Regions from separate parts of the Agrobacterium sp. SORGH_AS 787 genome, predicted to be linked through region 1. Evidence: riboswitches for the same ligand, from Rfam matches in the RefSeq annotation. Region 1 holds a riboswitch; each other region holds the start of a gene.
What was found. A riboswitch is a leader RNA that binds a small molecule or an ion and turns the genes downstream of it on or off. The one in region 1 is predicted to bind thiamine pyrophosphate.
Positions count from the first base shown of each region.

Region 1 (10,781 bases):
ATCGGGCCGGTGATTGCGGCCGCTGCCGCCGGCGCCAGTTCCTGGATCTTCGGGTCGATCATGCTTGGAGAATCGAACTGTTCGAAGACCTGTTCGTACTTCACCTGCACGTCCTGACGCGCCTGATCCCAGTCGATCAGCTCCTTCAGCGGGCCGGGCAGTTCCTTATAGGCGTTGATGACGGCGACCAACTGACCGACGTCGAGACTGCCGCGCAAGGTCAGATAACCGCCGACCGCATAGAAGAAGAAGGGCGTCAGCTGCGCCAGGAAGTTGTTGATGAACTTGACCAGGAACTTCCATTGATAAAGGTCGTAGCGGATCTTGAAGATCTGGCCGAGGCGCTGGCCGGCATCGGCTCTTTCATAGTTCGAGGTATCATAGGCGTGGATGGTGCCGATGCCGTCGACCATTTCGCCGATGCGACCGGCAAGCTCGCGCGCGGTCAGCTGTCTTTGGCGTCCAAGTTCGATCAGGCGGCGGCGCATTTTCGGGATGATGCCGACCTGAATGGCGGCCATGAAGGCGGCGATCATGCCGAGCCAGAAATTCTGCACCAGAATGAAGAACAGCGCCGAAAGCGCCTGGCCACCAAGCAGCGCCGGTTGCACGAAGGCATCACCGGTGAAGCCGCCGAGCGGCTCCACCTCGTCCTTGATCATGCTGGAGATTTCCGCGCCCTTGACGCGCTTGAAATGCGTGGGCGGAAAGCGCAGCACCCGGTCGATCAGCTGGAAGCGGATACGGCGAAGCAGCCGCTCGCCAAGGCGGCCCTTATAGGTGTTGATGTAGTATTTGAAGAGACCGTTGATGATGACGAGCGCCAGGAAGGTGAGGCTGAGCCCCATCAGCGTCGCCATGCGGTTCAGCTCGATGCCCGGGAAAAGTGTGATCGTGCCGTAATAGGGTATATCCAGCGTCAGATGCATGAACAGCTGGGTGGCATTGGCACCTTCAAATCCATCGCCCTGGATCGGGCCGTTGACGATCTGCTTGGGCAGATCGAAGGCCAGAAAGTACGGGATCATCGACAAGGCAACGATCAGCAGAATGAAAAGCTGCTGCTTCTTGGTGTGCGTCCAGATGTAACGCGTCAGACTTTTTTCCATCGAGGACTTCTATGCCGTGCCGGATAAAGTGGAAGGTAATGGATGTTGATGCGCGCGTCAAAGCGGCTCCGGAGGGGGAAGGGGGCGCTGAAACGGGTATGGGATATGGTGGTTCACCTATTGGTGAAACAAGCCGCTTCCCTACAATATTGCGCAGGGAATCGAAACTTTTTTTTGAGAGCGCTTCCTTGTCCAATGGGGGAGGTTCTGTCGGGCATCTTTCCGCCAGGCTCAATGGCGATCGGCTCGACCGTACCTTCGGGGTATGCCCTTCGCCAATCGCCTTTGCCCTGACGAAAACCTGCTCCGCCAGAACCTACCCATTGAATAAGGAAGCGCTCTAAAACCGAAAATGCTGACGTGAGCCGAGCGACCGGATCTCGCCATGGGGCTCGGCAGGGACATTCTCCTCAGCGATCAGTGCGATGGTCTTGGCCTCGCCGGGGGCCAGATGGAACCAGTCATCGGCTGGGCGGAAGCCATCGGCGCGGATACTGACCGACTGGGCCAGCCGGTCCGTCGTCAGCGTCAGGAACCATTGCCCGTTTTCTTGCTCTGTCGTTGCCGTCAGGTTGGCGGCATGCAGTGCAGCTGCGCGGCCGCGTGGGAAATGGAAGGCTTCTGCAATCAGCTCTCCCGTCACGGCGTCCTTTAGTCTGGCGACGTTCACATCATGCGCCGGTGGACCGAAGCGATAGGCGTAAGTCGTGTCGAAGAAAGCGCCGAAACAATCGGTGGCGGCAAGGCTTGCCTTGGAGCGCGGTGCAAGATCGAGCTGCTTCTGGCCGCGGACGACGGGTTGCAGCCCATCGCGCAGACAGGCGATCTCGACGGTGAGGTTTCGGCTTTCGGCCGTCTCGTTGACGACGTGGATGGCAAGGCCGTTGGTGCCTTCATCGGTCAGGATCAATTGCACCGGGCGAAAGGCGCGCTTCAGCCCGTACCAGGCCGACTTCGGTTCGCCAGTCGAATCGATCACGCCCCAGCCAGCACCCGGCACGAGGTCCTGAAGGGTCAGTACCATGGCACCCTGGCAGGAGGAGCCGTTGCGCCGCCATTCGCCATAGGTCGCTTCCATCACCTCGGCAACCGCCGCTCGCGAGAGGTCGAGATAGCGCTCGCCATCCTCGCGCCGCGTCCGCGACGGGTCGAGGTCATAGAGGAGGTTCAGATAATGGTCGCGCACATCCTCGAAATCCCAGGAGGTACCGCGATCGCGCGGTACGCGGGATTTCCACACCGGATGATGAACGGCGGCAACGGGCAGGTGCCGATCAAGCGTCTTCTGTTGTGGCACATTGGCGAAGGCGAGGCACTCGCCCGCAAAGCGCACATCGGCGCGCCGCGCATCGTCCAGCGGTCGGCAATAGGCGCCCACACCGTAATAGTGACCGACCTTCTCATCGGTGAAGAAAGGCTGCGCGCCGCCAAAGGGCGAGTTCGGCACATAGGCGATATCGGAGCGACGGGCTTTGATGAAGCGAGGCAACATCTCCTCGGTGAGCGGTCCTTTCCAGAAGGATTCGCTGAGACCCAGCATCGCGCCTTGCTGGTACATTTCACTGCCGCCGCAGATCACGGCAAGAGAAGGCGAGAGAGCGGTATTGGCCAGGAGGTCTGCCGTTTCCTTTTCGATATGGGCGACAAAGCTTTCATCCTTTGCCGGATAATCGAAATTGGCGAGCATCATGTCCTGCCAGACCATCAGGCCGAGTTGATCGCAGAGGCTGAAGAAATCTCCGGTCTCATAGGCCATGGTGCCGCCAATGCGGATCATGTTCATGCCCGCCTCTGCGGCAAGCCGCAGCCACGGCTCGTAATCCTCTTTCGCGCCGGGAAGACGGACGATATCGGCGTTGGACCAGACGGCACCCCGGCAGAAGATCGGCACGCCGTTGATCGTCAGGCCAAAGCCTTTGCCATCTGCGCCATGGTCTATCTCGATGCGGCGGAAGCCGGTTTTGCCAAGCCTGTGCGTCTTGCCGTCGACGCGAAGATAAACCTCGTGCAGCGTGGGCGTGCCATGGGTGGCGGGCCACCAGGGCTCTATGGCCGGAAGGCGTAGTTCGCCGGAGAAGGTTCCGTCGGAGACCGGCGCAAGCTTTTGCCAGCGAGCGCCGCAGCCGATTTCGAGGGTAGACGACGCAGCCGCTTCGACAGTCACGCGAATGATGCCGGTGCCGTCTTCCGTCAACTCGTTAGTGAAGGCAGTGAGGTCGAAATCCGCGTTGCCATCGCGCACCAGCCGGATCGACCGCCATGGCCCTGCTGCGTGGATCTCCGGGCACCAGCCCGGCATATAACCGAGCGCCGTCGTGCGGACCAGCCGAAGGCCTTGCGTCGACATCATTTGCGGACGCCAGCGGGCGCGGGGACCGGTCTTTTCCAGATGCGGTTTGAGCGCACGAAAGCAGATCGCCAACTCGTCCGTGCCGGAAAGCGTGACGGCAACCTCCAGCGCTTCGAACATGCTTGTCGAGTGCGCGATAAGCTCGTCGTTCAGATAGAGATCGGCGATGGTGGCAAGCCCATCGAAATGCAGCGTCGCCGTCTGCGGTTTTTCGGTTTCAAGCCGCAGCCGATACCAGGCGTCGAGATGGTTGAGGGGCTTCGGATCGAAGCGGTCGAACCGGCCAGCCTTCTCCAGAGCTTCGGCCACCGTGCCGGGAACGGGTGCATCGAAGCGTTCCGCATCAGCCGGAATGCCGGATGGGCGCTCGCAGGCGCCGGCTTGCGTCAATGTCAGCGTCCAACCCTCCCTCAGCCACTGACCGGGGAGGGCGTCATTTCGAAGGCTCGCGCTCACGCGGCCTCGCTGGCGTCGTCGAGATGGGCGGAAAGCTTCGTCATCAGCGCGTCCCAGGCGTCAGCCGCGGGATCGAGCGCAGTCGCAAGCGGCTCGAATTTACGCCGCGCCACGGCGCGAGCCAGCTGGAACTGCACCGTCTTTGCCACTTCGGCGATCTTCAGCGCCTCTGCCGCTGCGTCATCGAAAGCCTGTGGTCCCGCGAGCCATTGCAGGTGGCTGGCCGCAAGCTCGAAATTGGCGCCGAGCTGGCGCAGCGTGTTGAAGGCGTATTTGTGAAAGAAGCCGAAGGGGCGGTTGGCAACCTTTTCGACCTGTGCCGGAAAAACCTGCGAGAAGGCCCGGATGGGATTGTCCGCCGGTCGTCTGGAAAAATGCTGCACCAGCAGGCGCTCTGCAACTGCGCAGCGGCGCTCTTCGGGGACCGGCTTTTCCGGGAATTTGGCGAACTCCGCATAGGGCAGGAAGGGCGGTTCGCCTTCTTTCAAGTGGTGCTGGAACACGCCCGCATAGTCCTCGCCTTCCAGCGCGAAGTAGCCGGCATTGTGGAAATAATCGAGCTTGAGATTGGCGCGGTCGATGCGGTTGATGGCAATCGTCGTCTTGCCATGATCGTTGCGGTAGCCGACCCCATGCGTGTCCGGCAGGTAGAAGCTGTCCACCTCGATCAGGGAAATCCGGGCACGATTCAGCTGCGTTTCGATATGGGTTTCGACATTGTCGAAGATCGCAAGCTCTGTCGAGCGGATGCCGTAGAGCGCCTCGAGATCCTCGAGCGGCATCTTGAAGAAGGTAAAGTGGTCGCCTTCAAAGTCCTGCGTCAGGGTAAATCCGAACATGGCTTCCGGCGGGAGGCCGCAGGCAGCCACAAGTTCGATCCACAAATCGACAAAGCAATTGGTTTCCGGCCACATCCTGTCGGATGCGTGGAGCAGGTGAGGGACATGGCTCTCAGGGCTCAAGGCCGGAAAAATTGCCGTCATGCGTACCTCTTAGGCCTCAGTTCCATAGCGTATCGCGAACCGACTGCGGCCATTGATCGACATCAAGACCATGCTTGGCAAGGAGTGCAAGCGCCAGACGTTCCAGGCCGAAGCCGACGCAGGCGGTGTGGGCCACGGAACCGTCCGCGAGATTGAGACCCCATTTCGCACCGAAAGCGTCCTGGTGGTAGTTGAAGCTCATGCAGGCGGTCAGGTTGGTGGACGAGGTAACGGGGATCAGCAGCTCGAACTTCAGGTTCTGGTCGCGCTGATTGTTGGCCAGCATCCGGCCCGCACGGCCGAAGAAGGGATCGTTGGCGATATCGAGTTTCACGTCGAGGCCGATGCCTTCCATCATTGCCACGCCGCGATCCATCCACAGCTGGCGGAAATCGGTGACATCGCTTTCCGTGCCCATGCGCACATATTCGCGCATGCGGAAGAGCTGCTGACGCGCCGGGTCCTTGGAAGGCTCGTGACGGAAGCAGTAGGACTGAATATCGTAAAGACCGCCGCCATCGGGCAAATTGCCGCGCTTGGCAATGGTCGGGTAGAGCGGATAGCAGGCGGCAGGGGTCAGCACGATATCGGTGATCTTCTGGTCTTTCGCCCAGTCATCGCCGCCCTCATCCATGCACTTCAGCAATTTGATGTGGTCAAGCTCGCAGCCACAGAAGGAATGGACGGTGCCGGCAAGCTGCGGGAAGCTCTTCATATAACCGCTCTTTTCGAAGTAAGCGCGGTTGATGCCGGGCGGAAAGCGGATCGCTTCGGCCTTGTCGCCGCCGCCCACCTTGCTGACAAGTCTTTCGAGACCGGTGATGACGTCCTCGAACTGGCCGCTACGGCCATAGAGACCGTCCACGCCGGTATCGATGAGCAAACCCTTGTCGAAGAGCCTGTCGAGGAAAGATGTTTGTGCGTCCATGGTCCTACCTCAAAAGGCTGGTATCCTGCTTTTGAACCAGCAGGAGATTGGCGGAATTGCTCAAAATTCTGTCGTTGGAGATCATCAGCCGGGCGGAATGTGCGTCACGCAGATGACGACCAAGGCTATAGGGCGTGCCGTTCTTGTAGCCCATGATGCCGCAGATCAGCATGGCATGGTCGATGATTTCGAGAATGGTCTCGGACGAGCAGATCTTGACGTTGTTCATGGCAACGGCAAAGCCCATCGACATCAGCTTGTCCGGGTCGGCTCTCGTTTCCTCATAGGCCTTGATGCCGGCAATCACGTTGGATTTGACGATCTGCAGTTTGTTCGACACTTCGGCAAGACGCAGCGCACCGGGCGGCGCAGAGCCTGGGGATTTGCGGGCGGCGGCGCGCACGAAGCTTTGCGCCCGTGCCACCGCATCCGACGCGATGCCATACCAGACGCCGCTCCACAGAAGATGCGATGTGGCGAGCATGGATTGGGCCGCGATCTCGGCAAAGGGCTTGGGAAAGATCTGTTCGGCCGGAGCCTCGCCCTTGAACAGGAAACCGTCGGAGCGGGTGCCGCGCATGCCGAGCGTATCCCAGACATGGGTGCGCTCAAGGCTGTATTGGTGCTTCAAAAACACCGTCATCACCTGATCGGAGGGAGCGGCATCCTTGTGGGAACGCGAGGTGATGAGAATGGCGTCGGCTTCGCTGCCATAGGAAATAACGGTCGCGTCTTTTTCCAGGCGGCAGGTGCCACCATCCACTTCGATGGCGCAGATGGAATTGCGAAGATTGCCGCCAATGCCGCCTTCGGTGGTGGCGGAGGCGAGCAGCAATTGTTCGGAGGCAAGGCGGCGCATGAAGGCGCTGTGCCATTGGCTGTCTTCGCCGTGTTCCACAAGGCTTGAAGCCTTGATGTGGTGCATGGCGTAGATCATGGCCGTGGCCGAACAGGACTGTCCCAGAATGGAACAGATATCGGCAAGCTCCAGCATGGTGGCACCTTCGCCGCCCATGTGAACCGGCACCTGAATGCCGAGCAGCTTTTCCTGGCGAAGCGCGTCGACGGCCTCTCTCGGGAAGCGGCCTTCGGTATCCACCGCATCGGCATGTTTTGCGGCAATCGCCGCCACGCGCGCCGCCCGGGCGCTCAGTGCTTCACGGTGAGGCGCGACGGCGAGGTTCATCAGGCAGCCTCTTTCCCGTCGAGAATGGCTTTGACCGTGGTTTCGATGGCGGCAATGCTGGCAAAGGATTTGCGGTTCAGCATGCTGTCGGGAAACTCGATGTCGAAAGCTTCTTCCAGTCCGAGCATCAGCTGCACCGAGGCAAAGGAGGACAGTCCTACCGCATAAAGATCGGCGTCATCGGCAATCGTGTCGACGGAAACGGGAAGCTGGCCGAATTTTGCCAATACGTCACGGATAGTAGAATTCATCTCAAGTATCTCCCTTTAACTGGAGTCATTATCGCATAACTTCTGAGTTACATTTAAAAACATAACATTGTTATAAATGGTGGGGTTAATTTCCGGTGACATTGCTTGGTGCGCTATTCAGTTTCAGCGCAACCGACAGCCAGCTTGACAATCGGCCCCATGAGGTTTTTGATTGCGCCATTCACCAGGGGGGTCCCGGCAAGGGGCTGAGATACTGCTAGAGCGCGCAGTGACCCGTTGAACCTGATCCAGTTCATACTGGCGTAGGGACGGTGCAAACGCGGGCATTCTGGCAGAACCGGCTTCACGCCGGGGAACCGTCATCATTTCTATCCCGCGCTTTTCGTCTTCATGCTCGAACTGGGTCTCCACTGTTTTGCTTTGGAGCCTCACGATGAACATTGCCGCTAAAAACCTCACCCCCACCGTCACCACAGGTCCGTTGCCCGCTTCCACCAAGGTGCACAAGCCCGGCATTCTCCACCCGCATATCCGCGTGCCGATGCGCGAAATTGCGGTCCATCCCACCGCCGGTGAACCGCCGGTGACCGTCTATGATTCCTCCGGTCCCTATACGGATCCCTCGCATCTGGTAAACATCGATGCCGGTTTGCCGCGCCATCGCCAGGAATGGGTTCTGGCGCGTGGCGATGTCGAAGCCTATGAGGGCCGGCATGTGAAGCCGGAAGACAATGGCTTTGCCACCGGCGAGCGACTGACGCCGGAATTTCCGGTGCGCAACCAGCCGCTGCGGGCCAGGGATGGAAAGGCCGTCACCCAGCTGGCCTATGCGCGGGCGGGCATCATCACGCCGGAGATGGAGTATATCGCCATCCGCGAAAATCTCGGACGCGAGGCGGCGCAGGACAAGCTTGTGCGCGATGGCGAAAGCTTCGGCGCGCATATTCCAGATCATGTGACGCCGGAATTCGTTCGCCAGGAAGTGGCGGCCGGGCGCGCCATCATCCCCTCCAACATCAACCATCCGGAAGCCGAGCCGATGATCATCGGGCGGAATTTCCTGGTGAAGATCAACGCCAATATCGGCAATTCCGCCGTCACCTCCTCCATGGCGGAAGAGGTGGAGAAGATGGTCTGGGCCACGCGCTGGGGTGCGGATACGGTGATGGACCTTTCCACTGGGCGCAACATCCACAATATCCGCGAATGGATCATCCGCAATTCGCCGGTCCCGATCGGCACGGTGCCGCTCTATCAGGCGCTGGAGAAGGTCAACGGCATTGCCGAGGATCTGACCTGGGAGGTGTTCCGCGACACGCTGATCGAGCAGGCCGAGCAGGGCGTGGATTATTTCACCATCCATGCCGGGGTCAGGCTGCATTACATTCCGCTGACCGTCAATCGCGTTACCGGCATCGTCTCGCGCGGCGGGTCGATCATGGCCAAGTGGTGTCTGCATCACCACAAGGAAAGCTTCCTCTACGAGCATTTTGACGAGATCTGCGACATTTGTCGCGCATACGACGTGTCGTTCTCGCTGGGGGACGGCCTGCGTCCGGGCTCGATTGCCGACGCCAACGATGCCGCGCAATTTGCCGAGCTGGAGACGCTTGGCGAGTTGACGCAGATCGCCTGGGCGAAGGATTGCCAGGTGATGATCGAAGGCCCCGGCCATGTTCCGATGCACAAGATCAAGGAGAATATGGACAAGCAGTTGAAGACCTGCGGCGAGGCACCCTTCTACACGCTTGGACCGCTGACGACTGATATCGCACCGGGTTACGACCACATCACGTCGGGCATCGGTGCGGCGATGATCGGCTGGTTCGGCACGGCGATGCTCTGCTATGTCACGCCGAAGGAGCATCTGGGCCTGCCGGATCGAAACGACGTGAAGGTCGGTGTCATCACCTACAAGATCGCGGCGCATGCCGCCGATCTCGCCAAGGGGCATCCGGCGGCGCAGCTGCGCGACGACGCCCTATCTCGCGCACGCTTCGAATTCCGCTGGGAGGATCAGTTCAACCTGTCGCTCGATCCGGAAACGGCGCGCTCCTATCACGACGAGACGCTGCCGAAGGAAGCGCACAAGGTTGCGCATTTCTGCTCCATGTGCGGGCCGAAATTCTGCTCCATGCGCATTTCCCACGATATTCGCGCCGAAGCCCAGAAGGAGGGGCTGGAGGCAATGGCGGAGAAATTCCGCCAGGGTGGCGATCTCTATATGCCGCTGGAACAGCCGGTTCCCGGTGAATGAGATGCGCATTCTCATCAAAGGGGCAGGCGTTGCCGGTCTGACGGCTGCCCTTGAGCTGACGCGGCGCGGTCTTGCAGTGGCGGTGTTCGACACCGCCCCTCAGATCGGTCGCGGCGCATCCTGGTTTGCCGGCGGTATGCTGGCGCCCTGGTGCGAAAGGGAGAGCGCCGAACAGGCGGTGCTCGACCTCGGACAGTCGGCGCTCGACTGGTGGGAGGAGGCCACGCCCGGCCTCGTCACACGCCACGGTACGCTGGTAGTCGCACACGCACGGGACAAAGCGGAACTCTCGCGCTTTGCCTCCCGCACCAGCGGCTACCGCGTGGTGAATGAGGAGGAGATCGCGGGGCTGGAGCCGGACCTTGTCGGGCGCTTCCGCCATGGGCTGTTCTTCGAGGGCGAAGGCCATCTCGATCCGCGGCTGGCGATGGTGGCGCTGCATCGGCGTTTGCTGGAAAGCGGCGTGGTCTTCCATCTGGGTGGTGAGGCAATCGATGAAGGCGGCTTCGACCGCATCGTCGATTGTACCGGCCATACGCGGGTGGGCTCGCTCTCGGGACTTCGGGGCGTGCGCGGCGAAATGCTCTATCTCGCGACCGGCGAGGTTTCGCTGTCGCGCCCGGTGCGGCTCCTCCATCCGCGCATCCCGCTCTACATCGTCCCGCGTGAGCCGGGGCGCTTCATGGTGGGGGCGACGATGATCGAGACGGAGGAGGCGGGGCCGATTTCCGCCCGCTCGATGATGGAGCTCCTGAACGCCGCTTATGCGCTGCACCCGTCTTTCGGCGAAGCGCAAATCATCGAAAGCGGCACCGGCATCCGGCCCGCCTTCCCCGACAATCTTCCGCGCATTGTGAAAGAGGGCAAAACGCTCTTCATCAATGGTGCGTACCGGCACGGCTTTCTGCTCTCTCCTGCCATGGCGCGGCAGGCCGCCGATTTTCTTCAGCAAGAGGAGGTATCCCATGCGGATCCACGTCAACGGCGAAGTGCATGATCTTTCCGCCGCCACGCTGTCAGAACTTCTTTTCGCGCTCGATTTCGAGGGCGACTGGCTGGCAACGGCGGTGAATGGCGATCTCGTTCATGTGGAGGATCGCCCGCAATTCCATTTAAAGGATTCCGACCGGATCGAAATCCTTTCGCCCATGCAGGGAGGATGAACCATGTTTCGATTGTATGATCGCGATGTCAGCTCAAGGCTACTGCTCGGCACGGCCCGCTATCCGTCGCCTGCCGTTCTGGCGGATGCCATTCGCGCCAGCAGAACCGATATCCTCACCATTTCGCTTCGGCGTGA
Region 1 is NZ_JAUTBG010000002.1:639,792-650,572, reverse strand. It holds gene QE435_RS12580 (ABC transporter ATP-binding protein) at 1-1,109, opposite strand, end outside; gene QE435_RS12575 (glycoside hydrolase family 2 protein) at 1,450-3,915, opposite strand; gene QE435_RS12570 (DUF1839 family protein) at 3,912-4,898, opposite strand; gene QE435_RS12565 (amino acid--[acyl-carrier-protein] ligase) at 4,915-5,826, opposite strand; gene QE435_RS12560 (acyl-CoA dehydrogenase family protein) at 5,831-7,012, opposite strand; gene QE435_RS12555 (acyl carrier protein) at 7,012-7,263, opposite strand; TPP riboswitch at 7,440-7,551, shown strand; gene thiC (phosphomethylpyrimidine synthase ThiC) at 7,658-9,481, shown strand; gene thiO (glycine oxidase ThiO) at 9,483-10,478, shown strand; gene thiS (sulfur carrier protein ThiS) at 10,447-10,644, shown strand; gene QE435_RS12535 (thiazole synthase) at 10,648-10,781, shown strand, end outside.

Region 2 (10,781 bases), on a different contig from region 1:
ATTGAAGAGGCCGAAGGCGGCCTGAGCGGTTTTTTCGAACGTTACAAGCCCCATTTGACATCGCTCGCGGTGATCGCCGTCTTCGTCATGATGACGGTCACGATCTATCGCCTCACCTCAGAGGTCCGCTACGATGACATCGTCGTCGCTCTTCTCAACACCAGCTGGAAATCGGCCTTTCTGGCCGTTCTGTTCACGGCGCTCAGTTTCGCCGCGCTGATCTGCTACGACCTGAATGCCATCGAATTCATCGGCAAGCGCCTTAAAAAGCCTTCCGTCATCGCGACGGCCTTCATCGCCTATGCCGTCGGCAATACCGCCGGTTTCGGACCTTTGAGCGGTGGCGCGATCCGTTTCCGCGCCTATACGCGTATGGGACTGACGCCCTCCGACATCGCCCGCGTCATCGCCTTCGTTACGCTATCCTTCGGCCTCGGCCTCTTGTCCGTCAGCGCGCTCGCAACCTTGATCGTTGCGCCACGCGTCGCCAGCATCATGGGCGTGGATGCGATCTGGCTTCGCGGCGCTGCGGTCATCGTCATCCTCATTCTGGCGACACTGATCTATGTCGGCCGCAATGGGCGCGTTGTTCAGATCCGTCAGTTGAAACTGCGCCTTCCCGACAGCCGCACTTCCTCGCGCCAGTTCCTGGTGTCCGCGCTCGATATCGCGGCATCGGCTTCGGTGCTCTATGTGCTTTTGCCGGAAACCAATGTCGGCTGGCCGAGCTTCTTTGCCATCTACGCCACGGCCGTGGGTCTCGGCGTTCTCAGCCACGTACCGGCAGGTCTCGGCGTCTTCGAAGCGGTGATGGTCGCGGGTCTCGGCAATGCCATCAGCCTCGATCAGCTTCTCGGCGGTCTTGTTCTTTACCGCGTCATCTATCACGTCCTGCCGCTTCTCTTCGCCATCATCCTGATGCTGATCACCGAGATGAAGCAGTTCGCCGCAAAGCCGGTGATGGCCGATATCGGTAATCTGGCCGGTCGCCTGGCGCCGTCGCTTCTTTCGGCCTTTGCCCTCATCCTCGGCGCGATGCTGATCTTCTCTTCCGTGACGCCAACGCCGAACAGCAACCTGGATTTCCTCTCGAACTTTGTTCCGCTTCCCATCATCGAAGCTGCGCACTTTCTTTCCAGTATCCTGGGCCTCGGTCTCGTCGTCGCATCGCGCGGCTTGAGCCAGCGGCTGGATGGCGCATGGTGGGTGGCGCTGGTAGCAGCATCCGGGGGCCTGTTCCTCTCGCTGATCAAGGCCATCGCCATTTTCGAGGCGATCTTCCTCGGCATCTTCATCGTGGCGCTGTTCTTTAACATGCGCGCCTTTACCCGCCACGCCTCGCTTCTGCGGCAGGCGCTTGGCCCCACCTGGATCGCCGCCATGGCGGTGATCGTCGCCGGTGCGGCCACTATTCTACTCTTCGTCTATCGCGACACGGATTACAGCCAGACGCTGTGGTGGCAGTTCGAATTTTCCGAGGAAGCGCCACGAGGCCTTCGTGCGGTCCTCGGTCTGGTGCTTGCCTCTTCCACCATCGCCATCTTCAGCCTTTTGCGACCCGTCACCTATCGGCCGGAAGAGATCAAACCTGACGACATCGAGAAGGCCACCGAAATCGTCGCCAAGCAGGACGTGGCCGACGCCAATCTCGTGCGTATGGGCGATAAGCACATCATGTTCTCGGAAAAGGGCAACGCCTTCATCATGTATGGCATTCGTGGCCGCTCTTGGATCGCACTCGCCGATCCTGTCGGGGACGAAAGCGAATTTTCCGATCTGATCTGGCAGTTCGTCGAAACCGTGCGTGCCAATGGTGGACGAGCCGTCTTCTACCAGATCTCATCCGCGTCGCTGCCCTATTGCACAGATGCCGGCTTGCGCGCCTTCAAGCTCGGCGAACTCGCCATGATCGACCTCAAGCGCTTCGAACTGAAGGGCGGCAAGCTCGCCAATCTGCGCCAGTCGCTGAGCCGTGGAGCGCGTGACGGCCTGACCTTTTCGGTTGTCGATACGCCGGATGTGCCGGCCATCTATGACGAGTTGAAGAGCGTCTCCGATTCCTGGCTGGAGCACCACAACACCCGCGAGAAGACCTTCTCGCTCGGCTCCTTCGAGCGAGACTACATCCTCTCTCAACCTGTCGCCGTACTGCATAAGGATGGCAAGATCACCGCCTTCGCCAATCTGCTGATGACCGATACCAAGAACGAAGTCACGGTGGACCTGATGCGCTTTGCGCCGGATGCGCCGCGCGGTTCCATGGACTTTCTTTTCGTCAGCATCATCGAGCACATGCGTGAACAGGGCTATGCCCAGTTCAACCTCGGCATGGCGCCGCTGTCCGGCATGTCGAAGCGCGATGCCGCACCGGTCTGGGACCGTATCGGCGGCACCTTGTTTGAGCATGGCGAGCGCTTTTACAATTTCAAAGGCCTGCGCGCCTTCAAGTCTAAATTTCATCCCAAATGGGAGCCACGGTATGTTGCCGTCTCGAACGGCACGAGCGCCGCTCTGGCATTGATGGACGCAACGGTTCTCATCAGCGGCGGCGTGAGAGGAGTGATCGGTAAATGAGATTTTTGAAACGCCTCACAGGCGCATTGCTTACGGCAGCGGTTTTGCTGCCCTCACACGCGCCAGCGCAGGACGCTCAAAAATACGAGACCGGCATGATCCCGGCCAATCACATTCTCCTGCCCGATGGCGACATCACCTCCACGGTCTTCCTGGTGTCGGATGGCAATGGCTGGGATGAAAGCGAGCAGAAGGAAGCAGACGCTCTGCTCGAAAAGGGTGCCGCCGTCGTCGGCATCGATTTTCCTGCCTATATAAAGTCGCTTGAGACCGACCCGGATGACTGCGTCTACATGATTTCCGACATCGAGCAACTCGCGCAGGAAATCCAGCGCAAGGCCGGCGTCTCGAATTACAGTCTTCCAATCATCGCCGGCACAGGCGATGGCGGCGCGCTTGTCCTGGCGATGATCGCCCAGAGCCCGGCGGCAACCATTGGCGAGGCCGTCGCAGTTGATCCGATGGCGAGCATTCCTTTGAAGAAGGTGCTCTGCACGCCTGCAACGAAAGACAAGGACGGCGATCGCACGATCTACGGCCTGACAGATGGTGCGCTTCCCGCGCCAGTCACCGTTCTCTTCACGCCCAAGGCCGACCCGAAGGGCCGCGCCCATGTCGATGCACTTTTGAAAGATCATTCGGACATCGACGTGAAGGATGTCACCGACGACGCGACGACGGCGCTGACCCAGGTTCTTCAGGACCGGATCGATGCCGCCGCAAATTCCGATAGCCCGCTTGGCCTGCCGCTCACCATTCTCGAAACCAAGCCGACCATGGACACGATGGCAATCATCTATTCGGGTGATGGCGGCTGGCGCGATCTCGACAAGGATGTCGGCGGCTTCCTGCAACAGGACGGCATACCAACCGTCGGCGTCGATTCCCTGCGCTATTTCTGGTCTGAGAAGAAGCCGCAGGATGTGGCCAACGATCTCGCGCGCATCATCGATACCTACCGTAAGGAATGGAAGGTCAACAATGTCCTGCTGGTCGGCTATTCCTTCGGCGCAGACGTTCTGCCAGCAGCTTACAATGCCCTGCCTGAGAAGGATAAGTCTCGTGTGGTGCAGATGAGCCTGCTATCGCTATCGCATGAAATCTCCTATGAGATTTCGGTTGGCGGCTGGCTGGGTGTTTCCTCGGATGGCGCGGAAGATCCCGTCAACGATCTTGCCAAGATCAACCCCAAAATCGTCCAGTGCGTCTATGGTACGGATGACGATGAAAGCGCCTGCCCTGCGCTGAAAGACAAGGGGATGGAGCTCGTTGGGATCGAAGGCGGCCACCATTTCGATGAAGACTATGAGGCGCTGACGCGCAAGATCATTGCTTCGCTGAAGCAGCGACTGCAAAAATAACGCCGCTCCAGTCGCTGTCGACATCTTGAATACAGCCGGCAGGCTTTGTACTGATTCTGACAGCGTGTCGTGCAAACGGGTCGAACGACCTGTGTCAGCGACGTTGCTAAAGAACAATGGCCCGAAACGTGGCGCATATCGGAGATATTGCGACACGCCGTGGGTACGGCAACCAAAGTGTGTGTACATGCAATTTCCCAACAAGCCCGCTGCCATTTCCGATACCGAACGACAGGAGCGGCTTCAGCGCTTACGGGTGAAAATGCGCGAGCATGGCTTCAGCGCCGTCCTTCTCGGCTCGACTGAAAGCCTGCGCTATTTTACCGGGCTGGTATGGCACCAGAGCGAGCGCCTGCTTGGTGCCGTTATCACCCCTGATGCTCTCCATTACATCGTGCCGGGCTTCGAAAAGAGCCGCGTCGACACACTGCCGCATCTGGAGGGCGAGGTTCACATCTGGCAGGAAGAAGAAAGCCCTGCGGCACGTGTCGCAAGCCTTGCCGGTCCATCCGGCCTGATCGCGCTGGATGATGCACTCCCGCTCTTCATCTATCACAGCCTTGCCACCAAGGTCGGGCCTGATCGTCTCGTCGACGGAGGCCCAGTGATCCGCGGCCTCCGGCTTCTCAAGTCCAGCGCCGAAATTGCCATTATTCACTACGCGATGAACCTGACGCTGGAAGTGCACAAGCGCGCTCATGCCATGATGAAGCCAGGCGTAGTCGCATCCGATGTCGTCCGCTTCATCGACGAGCAGCACCGTGCGCTTGGCGGCGAGGGCGGCTCTTCCTTCTGCATCGTCTCCTTTGGTGAGGCGACATCGCTGCCTCATGGCGCCGACGGAGAACAAACCTTACAGCCGGGCGACGTCATTCTGGTCGATACGGGAACGCGGATCGACGGTTATCATTCCGACCTGACCCGCACCTACGTGATGGACGAGCCAAGCGCTGATTTCGCCCGCGCCTGGGCCATTGAACGGGAAGCACAACAGGCAGTTTTCGATGCCGCGCAGCTTGGCGCACCTTGTGAAGATCTCGATACGGCAGCCCGCGCCGTGATGGCACGGCATGGACTTGGGCCGGATTACGCCCTTCCCGGACTACCACATAGGGCGGGCCATGGTCTTGGACTGGAGATCCACGAAGGCCCGTATATCGTGCGCGGGAACACGCAGCCGCTTGCCGCCGGCATGTGTTTCTCCAACGAACCCATGCTGGTCTATCCGCACAAGTTCGGCATCCGTCTTGAGGATCATATCTATATGGCTGCGGACGGCCCGCACTGGTTCACCCAGCCAGCCCACTCGCCCGTCCAGCCATTCGGTTAAATTCGGACGTCCAGGCTCTCCTCCACCTATGTTAGCCCTTGCGCAAGATTCATATATTTTCTATCCCAAGAGAGCTTGAGGAGAAATCGATGTCCGTTGCCGAAAAAAGAAAAACAAAAACGCCTATCCTGGCCGACCGCATCGCTGAGTTCGTCGAAAAGATCAAAACAACGCGCAAGGACGATGGCACCTTCGATACGAAAGCGATCGGACGTCTTTGGGACGACGAGGTCCGTTTTCACTTCGAGAACGGCAGAACCGCGAAAACCCTTGAGCTCTACATCGTCAAGTACCGCTATGCGCTGAAAGACGCGTTCGGGCCAAAAACCACACCGCTTGCCATCTGCAACATGAAGAAGCTGCGCGAGCGTCTCGACACCTACATTGCGCGTGGCGATTACCCGCAAAGCGGGGTCGCGATGTCGATTGTAGAGAAGATCGAAAGGGCGGAGCACAACACGGCCGGACGAAAGCCGCGCTTCCTGCTGCGCGTTTCGGACTTCATTTCCGCCATCAATGGGGTCAGCACCAAGGAAGAGATGCAGGCGCTGTGGGACCGGGAAATGGACGCCATGACCGGCAGAACGCAGGCAACGATCATTTCCTATATTACCAAATATCGCAACGCCATCCGCGAAGCATTTGGCGAGCAGCACCCCATGCTGCGCATCGCCGCCGGCACGCCGCAGCTTTACGACGAGGCCCGCAAGGCCAAGATGGCGAAGATTGCGCTCAAGCACGGCTCACTCATCACCTTCGAACATTATTCCGAGGTGATGCGGCGATGCCGGCGCTTCCTTCACTCCGAGGACCCTTTGACGATCGGCATCGGCCTGATCGGAACCACCGGGCGACGCCCCTTCGAAGTCTTCACCCAGGCCGAGTTCACGCCAGCGCCTTACGGCAATGGCGTCTCCAAATGGAGCGTGATGTTCAACGGCCAGGCGAAGACGAAACAGGGCGAAGGGACCAAATACGGCATCACCTATGAAATTCCGGTGCTGGAGCAGGCAAAAATCGTGCTTGATGCCTATCGGCGTTTGAGAGACAGCAGCGACGGCAAACTATGGTTCGGGATGAATGTGGACGACTTCTCATCGGATGCAAGACTGCCGCTGCGCGATGCGATGATGGCGAAATTCGAGGACATCTGGCCGAAGGAAGAGCCGCCAAAGCCCTATGGCCTGCGCCACCTCTACGCCGAGATCGCCTATCGCAACTTCGCGCCTGCCAACGTGACGAAGAACAGCTATTTCGCCGCCATCCTCGGCCATAACAACAACGATCTTGAAACATCGCTGTCCTACATGACCTATGCTTTTCCAGAGGACGAGCAGGAATCGCGGGCCCGCGCAGAGCGCGTGGCAGACCGCACCATCCGCCAGATGATCACCGTCAATCAGATTCCAGGGATTGCGGGCGAATAGACCATCAGGTTCTTCTATAGCGTCGCGCCAGATACATCTCCACAACAGCGCGTGTTAGAAAAGATGCCAGGCCAACAATGATCGCAACCACCCGAATGCGAAACTCGTCGGCCTCGACTTCCGCGTGGCGTGTGTCCAGCAGGGTGTGTTCTGTAACCGTGATCTCGCCGATGATCTCTCGGATCCGATCCATCGTGCCGACAGCCATATAGCCGATCTCATTCTGTCGGGCGGCATCCGCACCGACATCGTCGTAGAGCGATATCGATTGCTTCAGCTCTTCGAGCTTCTTCTCGATCAGTTGGTCCAGCGTTTTGACCCGCACGACCTGGCCGGAATTGTCCGAAATCCGGGTCATCAACTCGTTCTGAAGCAAATGAAGGCGCTCCATCGCCTTTTCATAAGGGGCGAGATAGCGCTTGTCGCCACTGACGAGGTAGCCTCTCTGCCCGGTCTCGGCATCGTCAAGCGCGATCAAAACATCCTTGGTCGTGTCGATTGCCTCATAGGTATGCACCACCATGTCGTAGTGGTCGCTCAACAGATCGTGGGTCCAGCTTGTGGCAAGAATGCCGGCCGCGACGACGACGCCAACGGGGATCGACCGCAACAAAGTCGGGAAAGTCAGATATTTCTGACGCAACGACGTCCAAGACCAGTTAGACATGTTCACGGCCGCCCAAGCAATCACAATTCAAGGTCTCACATCCCGCTGATGCCACGCTGTCGACGAATGGCAGAGTATTATGCCAGTTGGTTCAACGCGACAACAATTGCGAAGTTCAAGACGGCGTCTTATGAATTTGACGCAAGCCCGTTAGGACGAGCGGAATTTCAAGAACCTTGACACGGCAGAGCTTTTCTCTTTTAGCTTCATGCATTCCGAGGGGAGCATCGAACGATGCTGAGATGGCGGTGAGCCGGACCCTTGAACCTGATCCGGTTAATACCGGCGTAGGAACGGAACGGTTGCCGTCAGGCAGAGCTTTCTCTTCCATGCGCCATGCTTACCCGGATTCGCAAATGGCGTGTCTGGAGATCAATGGCCCATGGTAAGCTTTCCCACCGCAAATAAAGCAGCAGAACTTTTGGGCCTCGTGCGCGAGCGGCGACCGCGTGTCCACTGCCTGATGAATACGGTGGTGCAGAAATTCACTGCCGACGGCATTACCGCAATCGGCGGCATCCCTTCCATGACATCGTCCGAAGAGGAAATCGAAAGCTTCGTGACAAAGACCGATGCGGTGACCATCAATCTTGGAACGCTGGACGAAGCGCGCCGCAAGGTCATCCGCATTGCCGTCACGATCGCCAATCACCAGGGCAAGCCCTGGATCGTCGATCCGGTGCATTGCGACTACTCCCCTTCGCGGCTGGATTTCGCCCATGAATTGAGCCGCCTGCGCCCCTCGATCGTGCGCGGGAACGCAGCAGAAATGGCGGTGATCGGGGACGTCGGTGGCGCATTGCGCATTCAGACGGGAGCCGTCGATCGCTTGAGGGATGCCGATCGCAAGGTTCGGATCGTCAACGGTGACGCCCTGATGGCGAAAGTGACAGGAACCGGCTGCCTTTCCGGCGGCGTCATCGCGGCCTTCATGGCTGTCGAGCCGGATGTGATGCTGGCAGCAGCATCGGCGCTGGCCGTCACCGGCGTTTCGGCAGAGATCGCCGCCAGACATGCCAGCGGACCGGGATCCTTCGAGGTCGCCTTTCTGGACGCGCTCTTCAATCTGAAGAGTGGAGACATTCTCTCCCATGCGAGGATCGAACATGACGAAGATTGATTACCGGCTGAATGCCATTGTCGACGCCTCTCTGACAGATGTCGCGACACTTCCCGAGCTTGCAGCTCTGGCCGCAAAGAATGGTGCGACGATCATCCAGTATCGCGACAAGACCGCCTCCACGCGCAAGATGATCGACCAGGCAAAAGCCATGGTCGCTGCGCTAAAAGACACGGGCGTGCCGCTGGTGATCAACGACCGGCTGGATGTCGCCATGGCGACCGGCGCAGATGGCGTACATCTCGGGGCAGACGATATGGATGCCGACACGGCAAGACGGCTTCTCGGCCCGGATGCGATCATCGGGTTGACGGTGAAATCAATGGATGACGCACGGCGCGTGGCGCAAGCACCCGCCGATTATGCCTGCATTGGCGGCGTGTTCGAGACCACGTCCAAGGTCAATCCGGATACGCCTGTCGGGCTTGCGGGGCTGAAGCAACTCAGGGCATATCTGCGTAACGAGCGCCCGGACCTGCCCGTTGGCGCTATTGCCGGTATCACGCTGGAGCGCGTTCCAGACGTGATCACGGTCGGTGCCGATGGGGTAGCGGTGATTTCCGCTTTGTTTCGTGCGGGCGATATCGCAGCGACGGCTAAGGCGTTTCGCAGTGCTGTGGATGACGCGATGGGAGTACGCCCATGACCGCGATTGCTTTGACCATTGCTGGCTCCGATAGCGGCGGCGGGGCCGGTATCCAGGCCGATCTCAAGACATTCTCCGCGCTTGGCGTCTATGGTGCGAGCGTCATTACCGCCATCACCGCACAGAACACAAAGGGCGTGACCGCAGTTGAAGATATCTCGGCGGCAATCATTGCTGCGCAGATGGATGCGGTGTTTTCCGACCTCGATATCAAGGCGATCAAGATCGGCATGGTCTCGCGCACCGACACGATACGAACGATCGCCGAGAGACTGCGCGGCCGGCCCCAACCGGTCGTCCTTGACCCGGTGATGGTGGCGACCTCAGGCGACAGGCTGCTTCAAGAAGAGGCAATCGAAACTCTTCGAAGCGAATTGCTGCCGCAGGCAATGCTCGCCACGCCGAACCTACCCGAGGCGGCGTTGCTGACGGGAACCGGCATCGCCACGGAGCGTGCCGCGATGCTGAAACAGGCGGAGATGATTTTGGCGCTCGGTGCGAGGGCTGTGCTGATCAAGGGCGGCCACGGCACCGGATCAGAGAGCGTCGATCTTCTTGTGGACGGTCAGACGATTCAAGAATTTTCCATGCCGCGCATCGAGACGAAGAACGACCATGGCACCGGCTGTACGCTTGCGGCGGCAATCGCCGCCCATCTGGCGCTTGGCCTGCCGCTGACGGATGCCGTCGGTCTTTCCAAAGATTATCTCCAGGGTGCACTGGCCGCGGGCCGCGACCTGAAGGTCGGGCACGGGCACGGGCCGGTGCACCATTTTTACCGCTGGTGGGCGCCCTGACGGACCTGCCCGATCAAGATTTGCGCTCCGTCGCCCGAGGCTTGGGGGCGGCGAGCGCGTTGCGGATGGCGAAGCTCGAATGGATGCGCGACACGCCCGGCAGCTTGGAGAGAATGTCTTTGTGCACCCGCTCGAAGTCGCCCGCCGTTTCCACCTCGACGCGGAGAAAATAATCCGAGCCTCCGGTCATGAGATAGCATTCTCGTACCTCCGGATAACGCCGCACGGCATTTTCGAAGCGATTGAGAAAATCCTCCGTCTGCCGGTCGAGCGTGATCTGGACGATGACGGAGATCATCTCGCCGCCTGCGGCGCTTCCGGTGATCGCCGTGTAGCCGCGAATAACGCCTTCCCGCTCCAGAATATCCACGCGGCGCAGACAGGCGGAAGGCGAAAGCCCGACTTCAGCAGCAAGCTTGGCATTGCTGATGCGGGCATTCAGCCGCAGCAGCCGGATGATATGGCGATCGGTCGCGTCGAGCGAAGACATGAGTTCATTCCGAATGATCGCATAAAATTGCGATAGTGAAGATATTATCGAATAATATTCGACTGAGACTGCTTAAATTCAAGGATCATTGCAATACCTTGTTGTGATAAAAACAAAGGGAACGACAATGGACATGACCATCCAGCAGCAGAAAGCTCAAGGTGGCGCAAGCGGCTATTTGAGCATCGATCTTGCAGCCCTTCGCGACAACTATCTCAAGCTCGCCGCCAAGGCGCCGCAGGCGGTGACGAGCGCCGTGGTGAAGGCAGATGCCTATGGTCTCGGTGCCGATATTGTCGCTCCCGTGCTTTACGATGCGGGATGCCGGCACTTCTTCGTCGCTCATATCGATGAGGCGTTGTCTCTTCG
Region 2 is NZ_JAUTBG010000001.1:1,179,543-1,190,323, reverse strand. It holds gene mprF (bifunctional lysylphosphatidylglycerol flippase/synthetase MprF) at 1-2,574, shown strand, start outside; gene QE435_RS05220 (AcvB/VirJ family lysyl-phosphatidylglycerol hydrolase) at 2,571-3,935, shown strand; gene QE435_RS05215 (Xaa-Pro peptidase family protein) at 4,123-5,265, shown strand; gene QE435_RS05210 (telomere resolvase) at 5,355-6,692, shown strand; gene QE435_RS05205 (CHASE3 domain-containing protein) at 6,697-7,359, opposite strand; TPP riboswitch at 7,568-7,670, shown strand; gene QE435_RS05200 (hydroxyethylthiazole kinase) at 7,742-8,479, shown strand; gene thiE (thiamine phosphate synthase) at 8,466-9,125, shown strand; gene thiD (bifunctional hydroxymethylpyrimidine kinase/phosphomethylpyrimidine kinase) at 9,122-9,922, shown strand; gene QE435_RS05185 (Lrp/AsnC family transcriptional regulator) at 9,936-10,412, opposite strand; gene alr (alanine racemase) at 10,540-10,781, shown strand, end outside.
Region 2: another riboswitch for thiamine pyrophosphate. It lies ahead of QE435_RS05200 (hydroxyethylthiazole kinase); the one in region 1 lies ahead of thiC (phosphomethylpyrimidine synthase ThiC).

Region 3 (10,781 bases), 140 kb from region 1:
CGGCGGCAAATCGTGGGTGGCCTTCAACACGCCCACCGCCTTGGTACAGCGGAAGCGTTCGGCCAGCATGTGCACCAGAGCGGCATCGACATTGTCGATGGACTGGCGGTATTCAGCGAGTTTCTGTTTGACGTCTGTCGTGGTCACGGGTGGCCTCACTTCTTCTTGCCAAAACCGGGAAGACCCGGAAGACCGCCGAGACCCGGCAGCTTGCCACCACCGAGGCCAGGCAATCCGCCCGGCAACCCACCAAGACCCGGAGGCAGAGCACCCGGCTTGCCAAGACCTGCGGCTTCCGCCTGCTTCTGCAGCGCTTCAAGCTGCTTGGGGTCCATATTGGCGAGATCGGGCATGCCGCCCATGCCACCGAGACCCATCTTGCCAGCAAGACCGCCCATCATCTGCGTCATGATGCCGCCCTTGCCCTTGCCGCCCATGGCTTTCATCATGTCGGCCATGCCGCGATGCATCTTCAAGAGCTTATTGATTTCGGCAGCATCCGTGCCGGAACCGGCAGCGATGCGCTTCTTGCGGCTGTGTTTGAGAATATCCGGGTTGGCGCGCTCAGCCTTGGTCATCGACGAGATGATCGCCAGCTGACGGTCGAACATCTTGTCGTTCAAACCGGCGGACGCCATCTTGTCCTTCATGCCGGCCATGCCGGGCATCAGACCCATGATGCCGCCCATGCCGCCCATCTTCTGCATCTGGCGCAGCTGATCGGCCAGATCGTTGAGGTCGAACTTGCCCTTGGCCATCTTCTCGGCCATGGCGCGGGCTTTTTCCGCATCGATATTCTCTGCAGCCTTTTCGACCAGCGAGACGATATCGCCCATGCCGAGAATGCGGTCTGCGATACGGCGTGGATGAAACTCATCCAGTTCGTTCATCCGCTCGCCGGTACCAATCAGCTTGATCGGCTTGCCGGTGACGGCACGCATGGAAAGCGCTGCGCCGCCACGACCATCGCCATCCATACGGGTCAGCACAAGGCCGGTAATGCCGACACGTTCATCGAAATTGCGCGCCAGATTGACGGCATCCTGACCGGTCAGGCTGTCGGCAACCAGCAGGATTTCGTGCGGATTGGCCTTTTTCTTGATGTCGGCCATTTCCAGCATCAACGGCTCGTCGATGTGGGTACGACCGGCGGTATCGAGGATCACGACATCATGGCCGCCAAGCTTGGCCGCCTGGACGGCGCGCGAGGCGATATCGGTCGGCGACTGGCCGGCAACGATCGGCAGCGTATCGATGCCGGTCTGCACGCCAAGCTGGCGCAGCTGCTCCTGGGCGGCGGGGCGGCGCGTGTCGAGAGATGCCATCAGCACCTTCTTCTTCTCGCGATCCGTCAGACGCTTGGCAATCTTGCCGGTGGTGGTCGTCTTACCCGAACCCTGCAGACCCACCATCATGATGACGACGGGTGCCGGCGCATGCAGATCGACCGAAACACCTTCCGAGCCCAGCATTTCAACAAGCTCGTCATGGACGATCTTGACGACCATCTGGCCGGGCTTGATGGACTTCAGGACAGAAGCGCCAACCGCCTTTTCGCGCACCTTTTCGGTGAAGGTACGAACGACTTCCAGCGCCACGTCCGCTTCCAGAAGCGCACGGCGAACCTCACGCAGCGCTGCGGAAACATCGGCTTCCGAAAGCGAGCCACGGCCGGTCAGTCCATTCAAAATGGAGCCAAGGCGGTCCTGGAGGTTTTCAAACATCTGTTCTTCCTTCTTCGTTTCGGTTTCCCGAAACGTCGGTGCTTTTGCTGGCAAAAACAAGACGCCCGGAAATGGGCAAAGCCAAAAAGCACCCGAGGGCGCGTCGCGCTGTCGGGTGTTGACCTCCGGGATCTCTTTATACCTTGACGGGTCCCGGTCGGTGGCTTGGAGTCTTGAAACTGCCAGCTGATCGGGCGGGATAAACAGGAAATGCGCGCCAAAGTCAAGGCAAGTCCGGTGTTTTGGCGAAAACGCCTTCAAACGGACGACATTGTAGACGCTTCTTCGACGAGTATGGCGCTTGTCGTTTATCTATCCTCTTCCTATAGCTTACATCATGAACCGTCGAAACTTCTTTCGCCTCTCCGCCATTGCTGGCCTGCTGCTCGGCAGCGGCGGCATTTTTGCCAGCCGCTCCTACGCCAGCGCTTATTACAACGGCCCCGCCTCCGATCATTTCGACGGCGTGAGATTCTTCAATCCCAACGGCGAACAGCCGAATGGTTTTGGCGACCTGATGAAATGGCGCTTCAACGGCCACAGAGCTGAGTGGCCGGAGAACTATCCAAGCCCCTATCCGACAGCCAAGCCAGAGGCCCGCGTCGAGGGCAATGATCTACGCGTCACCTTTGTTGGCCACGCCTCCTTCCTCATCCAGACGGCAGGGTTGAATATTCTGATCGATCCGGTCTGGTCGGAGCGCACAAGTCCGTTCAGCTTTATCGGGCCAAAGCGCGTCAACCCGCCCGGCATCCGCTTCGAGGACCTGCCGCCGATCGATCTCGTTCTGGTCACGCATAATCACTACGACCATCTTGATCTCGAAACGCTGCACAGGCTGCATGTCGAGCACAAGCCGCATTTCGTCACGCCGCTCGGCAATGACGCGATCATCCGCACCAAGGTGCAGGCGGCGAAGATTTCGGTCGGAGACTGGGGCGATGCGATTGCCGTCAGCCCCGACATCAAAGTCCATTTCGAACCCTGCCACCACTGGTCGGCACGCGGGTTGAACGACAGGCGCATGGCGCTCTGGGCCGCCTTCGTCATCGAGACGCCCGGCGGCAAGATCTACCATATCGGCGATACCGGCTTTCACAGCGGGCTGAACTACCACGCCGCCGCCAAGAAGCATGGCAGTTTCCGCCTCGCCAACCTGCCCTTCGGCGCCTACGAGCCGCGCTGGTTCATGAAGGGCCAGCATCAAAATCCGGCAGAAGCGGTGGAAGGCATGAAGATCTGCAACGCGGCTTACGCCTGCGGCCACCATTGGGGCACGGTGCAATTGACCGATGAGGCGATCGACGCGCCCATAATCGCGCTCGAAGCGGCGTTGAAAAACCAGAGTGTGACCAAAGACAGGTTCCGCCCGATGCGCCCGGGCGAAGTGTTCGACGTTCCCTCCGTCTGACGCAGGCGGGTAACTGAGAACGCTTCCCGACGAGACTTCACTTACTCTGAAATGATCTTGACCCGCTGACCCGGCTCGACCGAGGCCGTGGTGCTCAGCGCATTCAGCACGCGAAACAGTTCCAGCTTGCGATCCGTACCCATCATCCGCGCGGCAAGCGAGGCAACGGTTTCGCCGGGCTTGACGGTAACGACACGAACGCGAAGCGGCTTCAGCGCGGAAATTTCGGCAGGCGTCATCTTGCGGAAGCTGGAGCGCAGCAAGTTCGCAACCGTTTCCAACTGCGCGCTGCCTTTCGGCACAGCGGTGAGGAAACGGAATATCTGGTCGCCGACGCGAATGACGGTGACGTCGAAATCCCACTTGTCGGCGCTGGCGCGCGCCGTTGCCGCAGGCAGGCCGTTCACCTGAATTTCCCGCACCGTATCCGGTATCAAGCCGGCCACCCAGCCACTCGTCAGATAGTTGGGCAGGCTGGTCTGCTTGGGATCGGCCACGCCATCGAAGCGGATCGCCATATCGCCAGGGCCGGTTGCGAGAACCGCTTCCACCTTGTTGTCGATCTGGAAGCCTTCCGGCACATCGAAGCGAATGCCGAGATTGCCGTGCAGGAACGTATTGCCGCGGACATAGCCCTCCTGCGGGCTATCGCCATAAAGCAGGCCGTCGATGCCGGTGAGGAACCAGTCGCGGCCCTTGTCGCCCACCTGGCCTTCCTGGCCGAAGGCGCGGGCATGGCGCTTGGCAAGCTCGATGCGCTGCGGCGTATTGGGGTGGCTCGACAGGAAGTCGAGGCTCTGGTCGCTATCGGGATCGGCCGAGGTGAAGCGCGCATAGGCCGCCATGGAATCGAGGAAGCGCGGCGAAGCGTAAGGATCATAACCCGCCTCCCCCAGCATCCGCACGCCGATCACGTCCGCCTGCAATTCCTGCTGGCGCGAGAAGGCCGCAAGCCGAAGCTTGCCGCGTGCGAGCGCCTGCTTGCCGGCAAGATCGCTGGACAGCACCTCCGCCACGACGCGGCTGGCAATGACTTCCGCCTCTTCGCGGCGCTGGCGCTCGATGCCGTGATTGGCAGTCACGTGGCCCATCTCGTGCGACAGCACGGCGGCCACTTCAGAAGCGTCATTGGCAAGCGCAAGCAGGCCACGTGTGACATAGAGATAGCCGCCCGGCAGCGCGAAAGCGTTGATGGCTGGGGAGTTCAGAATGGTGATGCGATAGGATTGCTGCGGATTTTCCGACACCGCCGTCAGCGCCCCGGTGATGCGGGCCACCAGACGCTCGGTCTTCTCGTCGTGATATTCGCCGCCATAGCTTGCAACGATGCGCGGATGCTCACGCGCCCCCATCTGCGCGCGCGGATCGTTCTTCTGCACCTCTTCCACGGTCTGCGGGTTGTCGGAAGGCTTCAGCGTCGACTGATAGGCGGGACTGAACAGCGACTGGCATGAGGACAGCAACAATGCTGCGGCACCGAGAGCTACGATGCCCCGCCGCGATCCCGACCGTCTTTCCTCATTGTGACCGGAGCGGCCATTTACGGCCTTCACACGCGTCATCATACCGCCAGTCCGCTCCAAACGTTCCTGATCATCCGTTATATGCAGACCAGAATATCAGCTTAAACCCCACAGGCACCAGAATGCCTGAACATCCAAAACGATCCCAAAAACGATCTATGCTGCGGAAAGACCCTGACAAAAGACGTTCTCTATATATGTCTCAAATAGTTGAGCCTAATTGGCAAGTGCAAAAAATACGCACCTTCACTGTCTATTTGCAGGATTGACATTGCGCCGCGTCCAAATTGTGGCACGGCAACGCACTACTTCTGGAGGAAGGCGCCGACCTCGGGAATGTCTGTGGCGGAAAAGAAGGCCTCCGTCGTTCCCTGAAACAGGATCTTGCCATCCGACAGAAACACCACGGCATCGGCAAGACGGCGAATATCGTCCGGGTGATGGGTCACGAGAAGGACCGTGTTGCCGTTTTCCGATTGCAGGTCTTTCAACAGCCCCGCCATGCCGGCACGCAAGCCCGGATCGAGTGCTGCAAAGGGTTCGTCCAACAACATGACGGCCCGTTGGCGAACAAGTGCCCGCGCCAGCGCCGCACGCTGACGTTCGCCGCCGGACATGCTGGATGGCAGCCGCTTTTCAAAACCCGCAAGCCCCACGCGTTCCAGCGCTGACGCAATCTTGGCCTTGTCTTCGCTGGTCAAACGGAGCGATGGACTGATGCCGAGACCGATATTGGTGGCGATATCGAGATGGGCGAAGAGGTTGTTATCCTGAAAGATCAGCGAGATCGGGCGTTCGGCCGGATCGCGTCCACTGACATCCTCAAGCCCAATCAGCACGCGACCGCTCGCCGGCTTTTCAAAGCCCGCTACAAGGTTGAGAAGCGTCGACTTGCCCGACCCGGAAGGACCGACGACCGCCGTCACCTTCGCTTCCTCGAAGGACGTATCAAGGAAGAACGCCTGCTGTCCAAGCTGCAGCGATACCTGTTCCAGCGTGACGTTTACTCGATCGCTTTTCATGCTGCTATTTTCGCTCTCTCGGATTGGCGCGACACGCCGCCTGCCGCGAGGATGAGGCAAATAACGCCAAGGATGAAGGCATAACCCGCTGCATCATTGGTGCGGTAGCTGCCCATATTGCTATAGACCAGCCACGGCAAGGTGACGAAGCTTTCGGACCCGAAGAGAGCGACGGCCCCGAGATCACCGAGCGACAGCGCCATGGCGAAGGAAAAGGCCATGGCGAAGGTCCGCCACAGGACCGGGAGATCGATCAGGCGAAAGCGGGAAAAACCGCTAAGCCCTAGGCTGGCAACTAGTCTGCCGGTTCTCGCCTGATGTGTGGTGAATGCAGGTTCCAGAACACGCATGGCAAAGGGCAAGGCCACCAGCATGTTGATGAGCGCCACGAGAAATGGCGCGAAGACGGACACATCGCCGAAAGAACGCAACAGCAGGAACCAGCCACTGCCAAGCACCACGGGTGGCACCAGAAGCACCATCGAAGCGCCGCCACCCAGCATCGCCGAAAGAACCCTCGCGCCCCGCCCCGGCTCGCGGCGATCTGCAATCGCCTGGCGCGCCCGAATAAGCGCCACGGAAATAAGGACCGAGAGCGATGCCGAGAGAAGGGCAATCGACAGGCTGGTGATCGCCGCGCGTCGAAACACCTCGGCGCTCAAAAGACGCCCCAGATCGGCAGTCAGCCCGGAGACTGCGACCGCTATCAGCGGCGACCCGACCAGCAGCATCGCAAGAACAATGACAAGCCCATCCCAAAGACGCGCCAACGGGCGAGCGGCATCGAAACGACGAACCGTCTGGCTCTGCGTCTGACCCTCCGCTTCCGCACCCGGCAGAAACGAGAGCAGCACGAGAAGCAGGCCGGTCATCGCAATCTGCATTAGCGAGAGTGCTATGGCACGTGGCGGATCGAAATCGAAGCGCAGCGCCTGATAGATCGCCACTTCGATCGTGGTCGCAGCCGGACCGCCGCCGAGCAGCAGGACGAGCGTGAAGCTCGTGGCGCAGAGCATGAAGATCAGGCCCGCCACACCCGGCACCAGCCGCCGTACCACCGGCCATTCGATGAAGCGGAACGTGGAGAGGGAATTCATGCCGAGCACGGCACTCATGCGCCAATATTCGTCGGGCATTCTTTCCAGCCCCGCCAGGAAGAAACGCACGGCAAGCGGCAGGTTGAAGAAGACATGGGCAATGAGAATGCCGGAAAGGCCGTAAATGCTGAAAGGCTGTTCCACCCCGGCAGAGAGGAGTGCCGTATTGAGAAGCCCCTGCCTGCCCCAGATGGCGATCAGCCCGAGAGCACCAACGATCACCGGCAGACCCATGGGCACCGCCATCAGCCGGATGATCCAGATACGGCCGGGAAAATCTCTCTGTCTAGCGAGCGCCAAGGCGACCGGTAGACCGAGCGCGACCGAAAGAACGGTGGAGAGCGTCGCCTGCCATAGCGTGAAGCGAAGAATGCGCAGCGTGTAGGTATCGAAGAGGGCGCCCGACGCCGCCTGTGTATCGAAGGACAGAAGCGCTGCGACCGCAAGCCCGATGAAGAGCAACACGGCGGTGAAAGCCGCCGTGCCACTGATCAGGAACCATCTTCTGTCGCTGCGCGCAATCACGGGCGGGGTCCGCGTGATATTACTTCACACTCATCGCGGTCAGCCACTCATCGATCCAGGCCTTACGGTTCTTCGCCACCTCTTCCGGCGACATCAGGAAGGTCTTGGTCGGCTGGACCAGCTTGTTGAAGGCATCCGGCAGCGGCTGCGACGTAGCGGTGACCGGCATCATCCAGTTGTTTTCCGGAATGGCATCCTGGAAACCAGGGGTCAGGATGAAGGCAAGGAACTTTTTGCCCAGCTCCTTCTCCGGCGCGTTCTTCAACAGACCGGCGACTTCGATCTGAATGTAATGGCCTTCCTCGAAGCTTGCAGCCTGATAGCGCTCGCTGTGCTCGGACACCATGTGATAGGCGGGCGACGTGGTATAGGAGAGCACCATCGGCACTTCGCCCTTGGTGAAGAGGCCATAGGATTCCGACCAGCCGGGGGTCACCGTCAAAACGCGATCCTTGAGCTTTGCCCAGGCTTTCGGCGCCTTGTCGCCATAGACCGACTTGACCCAGAGCAGCAGGCCGAGGCCCGGCGTCGAGGTCCTTGGATCTTGAATGGCGATCTTCTGCGACGGGTCGCCCTCAACCAGTTCCTTCAGGCTCTTTGGCGGGTTCTTCAGCGTCTGGGTGTCATAGACGACGGCGAAGTGCCCGTAATCATAGGGAACGAAGACATCGTCCTTGAAGCCACCGGGAACCTTGGCCGCGGAGGCATCGATGCCCGATGCTTCGAAAAGCCCGGTGTCTTTAGCTTCGGCAATAAGATTGGTGTCGAGACCGACCACGACATCCGCCTTGGAGCCGGCACCTTCCAGCTTCAGGCGGTTGAGCAGCGCCACACCATCGGCGACGCCGACGAAATTGACGGTGCAATCGCAGGTCTTCTCGAACGCCGCCTTGACCTTGGGGCCTGGACCCCATTCGGAGACGAAGCTTTCATAGGTGTAGACGGTGAGAACCTTCTTGTCCTGCGCAGCACCAAGGCTCGGCAGGAGGAAGGATGCGGCGACGAGGCCGGACAGCAGAAAACGACGATACATCAGACACCTTCTCGAATGGGTTACGGGAATAGGCGTCTGGATGGAAGCCGTCTAATCCCTCCGCCGGTGTTAACCGGATCAGGTTCTTCGGGTTGGCTAAAGCCTCTCAGCCTCGTCTTTCCGACAAAGCACCCCGTTAGAGCGAGAAAAGATGTAATGACACAATCGGTTATTGGCAAGACGGCAAGCGCCTATGCTTGCTCCGTCATGTAAACCAGTTCCCATACATGGCCATCGGGATCCTGAAAGCTTGCGGCATACATGAAGCCATGATCCTGCACCGGTTTCCACTCGCGCCCACCGGAGGACAGCGCCGTCTTTAGCATGCTGTCGATCTCCTGACGGCTGGACGCCGAGAGACAGGTCAGCACTTCCGTGCTGCTCTTCGCATCGGCGATCTCGCCATTGATGAAATCGCGGAAGCGCTCTTCCTGAAGCAGCATGACGAAGATGTTCTTCTCGACGATCATGCACAGCGTTCGCTCATCCGAATATTCCGGATTGAAGCTGAAGCCGAGCGCGGTGAAGAAGGCTTTCGATATCTCGATATTCTTCACCGGCAAATTGACGAAGATCATACGCATGGGCTGGCTCCTCCCTGTTGGAGCAAAGCAAAGCCCATATTCACGCACCTGTCAAAGACGGCGCTAAAATGAAGCGTATTCCTTGACGGAAAGCGCCCTAGCCTTCCATCTCTTCGCGCAGCATCTCAAGCTCTAGCCACTCTTCTTCCATGGCCTCAAGCTTCTCACGCAGCTTCGCCATCTCGTCTGCCAGCTTGTTGAAGCCGCCGGGGTCCTTGGCGAAAAGTTGCGGATCGGCCATGCGCTCTTCGCGCTTGGCAATTTCGCCTTGAAGCTTTTCCATTTCCTTCGGCAGGTTTTCGAGCGCGAATTTCTGCTTGAAGGAAAGCTTGCCCCTGGCCTTGGCAGGCTCGGCACTGGTCGCGGCGCTTGCCGAGGCCTTGGCCTTTTCCTGCTTTTCCGAACGCTTCTTGTCTTCTGCCGCACCCTTGCGCTGCGCCATCATGTCGGAATAGCCGCCTGCATATTCAATCCAGCGTCCGTCCGGCGCATCCGGATTGGCAGGCGCGATCGTCGAGGTCACCGTACGATCGAGAAAGTCGCGATCGTGGCTGACGAGGATGACGGTGCCTGAGAAGCTTGCGACGATCTCCTGAAGCAGATCCAGGGTCTCGATGTCGAGATCGTTCGTCGGCTCATCGAGGATCAGTAGGTTGGTCGGTCTTGCCAGGATCCGCGCCAGAATGAGACGCGCGCGCTCACCACCGGACAGATTGCGAATCGGCGTACGGGCCTGTTCCGGCTGGAACAGGAAGTCCTTCATATAGCCGGTCACATGCTTCTGCTCGCCATTGACCAGCAGGCTTTCGCCACGACCATCGGTCAGGTAATGCGCCAGCGTATCGTTCGGATTGAGGTCCTCGCGCTTCTGGTCGAGTGTCGCGATTTCCAGATTGGTGCCGAGCTTCACCGTGCCGCTGTCGGGTGCCAACTCTCCGGTCAGCATCTTGAGAAGCGTGGTCTTGCCAGCACCATTTGGGCCAACAAGGCCGATGCAGTCGCCGCGATGCACGCGCAGCGAAAAAGGGGCGACGATGGTGCGATCGCCATAAGCCTTGGTGATGGCTTCCGCCTCGATGACCAGCTTGCCGGATTCGCGCGCTTCGACTGCGGTTGCCTGCACGGTGCCCTGCGGACCCTTATGTCCGCGATAGGCGGCGCGCATGTCGCGCAGCTCTCCCACGCGGCGCATGTTGCGCTTGCGGCGTGCCGTCACGCCATAACGCATCCAGTGCTCTTCGCGCTCGATGGCCTTGCCAAGCTTGTGCTGTTCCAGCTCTTCCTCTTCCAGCACCTTGTCGCGCCATTCCTCGAAATGGCCGAAGCCGCGATTGAGACGGCGCGACTGGCCGCGGTCGAGCCAGACGGTGGCGGTCGAGACCTTTTCGAGGAAACGACGGTCATGCGAAATGAGGACAAGCGCGCTTCGCGTCTGCTGCAATTCGCTTTCCAGCCATTCGATGGTCGGCAGGTCGAGATGGTTGGTCGGCTCGTCCAGCATGAGAATGTCCGGCTCCGGCGCCATGACCCGCGCCAAGGCCGCGCGACGCGCTTCACCGCCCGACAGGCTTGCTGGATTTTCCTGGCCGGTCAGACCGAGATGTTCGAGAATATAGCTGACGCGATAGGGATCGTCGCCTGGTCCAAGACCGGATTCGGCATAGGCCTGCACGGTGTCGTAAGCGCCGAAATCCGGCGCCTGCTCCAGATAACGGATCGTCGCGGAGGGATGACGAAAAACCTCGCCCGATTGCGCTTCGACCAGGCCGGCGGCGATCTTCATCAGCGTCGATTTGCCCGACCCGTTGCGGCCGACGAGGCAGATACGGTCGCCCGGCTCCACCTGTAAGTTGGCGCCATCC
Region 3 is NZ_JAUTBG010000002.1:783,864-794,644, forward strand. It holds gene QE435_RS13175 (chorismate mutase) at 1-147, opposite strand, end outside; gene ffh (signal recognition particle protein) at 156-1,724, opposite strand; gene QE435_RS13185 (MBL fold metallo-hydrolase) at 2,062-3,135, shown strand; gene QE435_RS13190 (M48 family metalloprotease) at 3,177-4,700, opposite strand; gene QE435_RS13195 (ATP-binding cassette domain-containing protein) at 4,964-5,680, opposite strand; gene thiP (thiamine/thiamine pyrophosphate ABC transporter permease ThiP) at 5,677-7,302, opposite strand; gene thiB (thiamine ABC transporter substrate binding subunit) at 7,322-8,335, opposite strand; TPP riboswitch at 8,374-8,481, opposite strand; gene QE435_RS13210 (VOC family protein) at 8,527-8,919, opposite strand; gene QE435_RS13215 (ABC-F family ATP-binding cassette domain-containing protein) at 9,017-10,781, opposite strand, start outside.
Region 3: another riboswitch for thiamine pyrophosphate. It lies ahead of thiB (thiamine ABC transporter substrate binding subunit); the one in region 1 lies ahead of thiC (phosphomethylpyrimidine synthase ThiC).